One region of the Nonomuraea sp. N2-4H genome, then DNA from elsewhere that is predicted to be linked to it. Evidence: riboswitches for the same ligand, from Rfam matches in the RefSeq annotation. Region 1 holds a riboswitch; the other holds the start of a gene.

Evidence for each region. A riboswitch is a leader RNA that binds a small molecule or an ion and turns the genes downstream of it on or off. The one in region 1 is predicted to bind S-adenosylmethionine.
Region 2: it holds a riboswitch for S-adenosylmethionine, as region 1 does, so the genes downstream of both, thrC (threonine synthase) here and WBK31_RS37215 (aminotransferase class V-fold PLP-dependent enzyme) in region 1, are expected to answer to the same signal.

Annotation. Positions count from the first base shown of each region.
Region 1 covers NZ_CP147987.1:8,031,510-8,033,894, reverse strand. The annotation lists gene WBK31_RS37225 (cytochrome P450) at 1-179, opposite strand, end outside; gene WBK31_RS37220 (TerC family protein) at 179-925, opposite strand; SAM riboswitch class IV at 1,038-1,153, shown strand; gene WBK31_RS37215 (aminotransferase class V-fold PLP-dependent enzyme) at 1,199-2,385, shown strand, end outside.
Region 2 covers NZ_CP147987.1:8,364,736-8,367,120, forward strand. The annotation lists gene WBK31_RS38780 (trehalose-6-phosphate synthase) at 1-127, opposite strand, end outside; gene WBK31_RS38785 (RNA polymerase sigma factor) at 159-713, shown strand; SAM riboswitch class I at 793-936, shown strand; gene thrC (threonine synthase) at 950-2,182, shown strand; gene WBK31_RS38795 (MoaD/ThiS family protein) at 2,208-2,385, shown strand, end outside.

The DNA.
Region 1 (2,385 bases):
ACGTGCAGGTACGAGCGGCCCAGCCGGCGGTCTCTGAGCAGCGCGTTCACGTCGGCGTGCCGCGCGATGAGCCACTGATTGGTCGGCTCGAAGTACGTCACGGGCGACTCGCGCCGCAACTCGTCGTAGACCCCGTAGGGATGCGCTACGAAATCCGGATTCCAAGGATCAAAGCCCACTATTTCATCTTAGGAGTGACCTGCTCCTTCTTCGCGTGCCTGCTCCGTACCCGGATGTTGAGCAGCTCCACCACGACAGAGAACGCCATCGCGAAGTAGATGTAACCCTTCGGGATGTGCTGGTCGAGACCCTCGGCGACGAGCATCACGCCGATGAGCACCAGGAACGCCAGCGCCAGCATCTTGATCGTGGGGTGGCTGTCGACGAACCGGCTGATCGGCCCGGACGCGAAGAGCATCACGGCCACCGCCACGATGACGGCCGCGATCATCACGCCCAGCTCGTCGACCATGCCGACCGCAGTGATCACCGAGTCGAGCGAGAAGACGATGTCCAGCACCATGATCTGCAGGATCACGGAGGCGAACGAGGTGGCCGCGACCTTCTTGCCGCCCTCCTCCTCGTGCGGTGCCTCCATGTTGTGGTGGATCTCGGTGACGCTCTTGCCGAGCAGGAACAGGCCACCGAGCAGCAGGATCAGGTCGCGTCCGGAGATCTCATGGCCGAAGACGGCGAACAGCGGATCGGTGAGCCGCACCACCCACGACAGGCCGAGCAGCAGGAGCAACCGGCTCACCAGGGCCGCGCTGAGGCCGAGCACCCGGGCGCGGTCGCGCCGCTCGGGCGGCAGCTTCCCGGCGAGGATGGAGATGAAGATGATGTTGTCGATCCCCAGCACGATCTCCAGGGCGACCAAGGTTAAGAAGCCGATCCAGATCTGCGGGTCGGCCACCCAGTCGAGCATCGGGTACCTCCATGACTCGGGTGCTGTCGGATATCCGGTAGCAACGAGTCGGAGGTCACATAAGTTCGCCCTTGCGATTCCTGCCGGGCTGTCGGTTATAGTTCAGCCCGTAGGTCATGAGCGCCAGCGTCAAGCCCCGGCTAGCTGGCCGGCAACCCTCGCGTCCGCGGCGGGGTGCCCCGGGTGAAGACCTGGTCCGTCACGAGGTGTGGCGGGCAAGCGCGGGCTCCGTGGCTGCTTCCAGGGGCCCGATGGTCCCGAAGGAGGTTTGCCGTGTCCACTCTGACGATCTTCAACTCCGGCCGCGCCGCCACCGCTGAGGAGAGCTCCGCCACCGCCACGCAGCAGCGCCGGCCGATCCCCGCCGTCCTGGGCGCCGACCTCGAGGTGCCGGTCAAGGGCGGCCGCCTGGTCGGATACGCCAACCTCGACTACGCCGCCAGCGCCCCCTGTCTCGAGCCGGTCAGCGCCGCCGTCACCGCCGCGCTTCCGGCTTACTCCAGCGTCCACCGCGGCGCGGGCTACGCATCGCAGCTCACCACCGCCCGCTACGAGCAGGCCCGCCACACCGTACGCGCCTTCGTCGGCGCCCGCCCCGACGACGCGGTGATCTTCACCCGCAACACCACCGACGCCACGAACCTGCTGGCCGGCTGCCTGCCCGAGGGCTGCACCACGGTCGTCTTCGACACCGAGCACCACGCCTCGCTCCTGCCCTGGCCGAACGCCGTCCGGCTGGCGCCGCCCGCCTTCCCCGGCGAGGCGGTCCGCGCCGCCGACGAGACGCTGGCCGCCATCGACGGGCCCAAGCTGCTCGTCGTCACCGCCGCATCCAACGTCACCGGCGAGCTGTGGCCCATCGCGGCCCTGGCCCACATCGCGCACCGGCACGGCGCGCGGATCTTCGTGGACGCGGCGCAGTACGTACCGCACAGGAAGCTCAACCTCACCGCGCTCGACCTCGACTACATCGCCTTCTCAGGCCACAAGCTGTACGCGCCGTTCGGCGCGGGCGCGCTGGTCGGGCGGCGGGACTGGCTGGCCGCTGGCGAGCCGTACCTGAAGGGCGGCGGCGCGGTGCGCTCGGTCGGCGAGAGCGTCGAGTGGCACGACGACCCCGAGCCGCGCCACGAGGCCGGCACCCCCAACGTGCTGGGCGCCATCGCGCTGGCCGCGGCCTGCGACGCGCTGACCGCGACCGGCTGGACGGAGCTGGTCCGCGAGGAGGAGCGGCTGCTCGCCCGGCTGCGCGCCGGGCTGGCCTCGATCGACGGGGTGCGCGAGCTGTCGCTGTGGGGCCCCGACCACCCCCGGGTCGGCATCGTGTCGTTCACCGTGGACGGCTACTCGGCGCGGGAGGTGGCCGAGGTGCTGTCCGGCGAGTACGGCATCGGGGTGCGCGACGGGAAGTTCTGCGCGCACCCGTTCGTCCGCCACCTGCTGGGCGCCTCCGACGGGGG
Region 2 (2,385 bases), 330 kb from region 1:
CGCCCTTGGCCACGCCCGACAGCCCGGAGACGAGACCGCCTCCGCCGCGCTTCATGGTGAGTTCGCCGTCGTCGGAGACGGTGAAGGAGACCGGCCCCCTGTTGGAGGCCAACAGCACGCTGTTCATCCAGGCTCCTTTCGATCATAGGATCCCAGCTATGGCGCTTGATGAGCTAACCGAGGAACTCGCTCGCTCAGCCGCCGCCGGAGACCATCGCGCACTCGGTGAGCTCCTGGCGCGGATAGAGCCCGATGTGATGCGGCATTGCGCCCGAATCCTGCCTTATCACCAGGACGCGGAGGAGGCCTCGCAAGATACGTTGCTGGCCGTCGCGCGCAATATCAGCCGTTTCGAGGGGCGGGCCAGGTTCAGTACGTGGCTGCACATCGTGACGGCCAACTGCGCCCGCACGACGTACCGGTCGCTCAAGCGTCGGGCGGCCGAGCAGAGCTCGGACGAGCTGCCCGTGCAGAAGCCCGACGTGCGGCGGGTCAGCGTGATCGCGGGCTCGCGGCTCGACCTGCTCGACGCCATGGAGGCGCTGGAGGCCGACAAGCCCGATCTCGCGCAGGCGCTGGTGCTGCGCGACATCGTCCAGCTCGATTACAACGAGGTGGCCGAGCAGCTCGGCATCCCGCTGGGCACCGCGAAGTCCCGCATCCACCAGGCCCGCAAATACGTGCAGAGCGTGCTGGGAGAGGACTACCGATGAGACCACCCGTCTCACATCTTGAGACGGGTGGTAATTTCGTCCACTTCAGCGGGTAGAGTCCAATTCAACAACTTCATACAGCTCATCCAGAGGGGTGGAGGGACCGGCCCTGTGAAGCCCCGGCAACCCTCCCGGCTTTCGAGACTCGCGACCTGGCGAGGCCGACCGGGACAAGGTGCCAATTCCGGTTCGCGGTCAAGGTGGCCGCGGGCGAAGATGAGGGAAGGCCTCGCTTCATGTCGCTTGACTTTGGTCCTGCCGTCGGTCTGTCCTGCCGCGAGTGCGGCGCTCGTTACCCGCTGGGTCCCAGCTTCGCCTGTCTGGAGTGTTTCGGGCCGCTTGAGGCGGCCTACGACTTCGGCGAAGTGACCCGCGAACAGATCGAATCGGGTCCCGCCAACATCTGGCGTTACCGGGCGCTGCTTCCGGTGCCGGCCGACGTGACCGAAAAGCCGAATATGAACCCCGGCTGGACGAAATTGGTCAAGGCCGGAAACCTCGGTCGAACGCTCGGAATCAAGTCCCTTTACGTGAAGGACGACTCGGGCAACCCCACCCACTCGTTCAAAGACCGGGTCGTCGCCATGGCCGTGGAAGCGGCCAGGAACTTCGGATTCCACACCCTTTCCTGCTCCTCCACCGGCAACCTCGCGGGCGCGGTCACCGCCGCCGCGGCGCGCGCCGGGCTGGAGGCGTGCGTGTTCATCCCGGCCAACCTGGAGCAGGCGAAAATCGCCATGGCGCGGGTCTTCGGCGGCAAGCTCATCGGCATCGAGGGCACGTACGACGACGTCAACCGGTTCTGCTCGGAGCTCATCGGCGACCCGCTCGGCGACAAGTGGGGCTTCGTCAACGTCAACCTGCGGCCCTACTACGCGGAGGGCTCCAAGACGCTCGCGTACGAGATCGCCGAGCAGCTCGGCTGGCGGCTGCCCGAGCAGATCATCATCCCCATCGCCTCCGGCTCCCAGCTCACGAAGATCGACAAGGGCTTCCAGGAGCTCATCAAGCTGGGGCTCGTCGAGGACACGCCGTACAAGATCTTCGGCGCGCAGGCGGCCGGGTGCTCGCCGGTGTCCACCGCGTTCAAGGCGGGCCACGACGTCGTGCGGCCGGTCAAGCCCGACACCATCGCCAAGTCGCTGGCCATCGGCAACCCGGCCGACGGGCCGTACGTGCTGGACATCGCCCGGCGCACCGGCGGGGCCGTCGAGGACGTCACCGACGAGGAGATCGTGGCCGCCATCAAGCTGCTGGCCTCGACGGAGGGCGTCTTCGCCGAGACCGCGGGCGGCGTCACGGTGGGCGTGCTGAAGAAGCTCACCGAGAACGGCGTGCTCGACCCCGAGGCCCTGACCGTGGTGCTCAACACCGGTGACGGGCTCAAGACGCTCGACGCGATCAGCGACGACGCCGTACCCACGGCCGTGATCCGGCCCTCCCTCGACGCGTTCCGCGCGACTGTCTGATCAATCAGGAAAGGCGACTATAACCATGAGCGTTTCTGTGCGGATTCCCACCATTCTGCGCACATACACCGGGGGCAACGCCGAGGTCAGTGGCGAGGGCGCGACTCTTCGTGACGTGCTCACCAAGCTCGACGCGGACTACCCGGGCATCGGCGCCAGAATTCTGGATGAATCGGGCAAGATTCGTCGTTTTGTCAACGTTT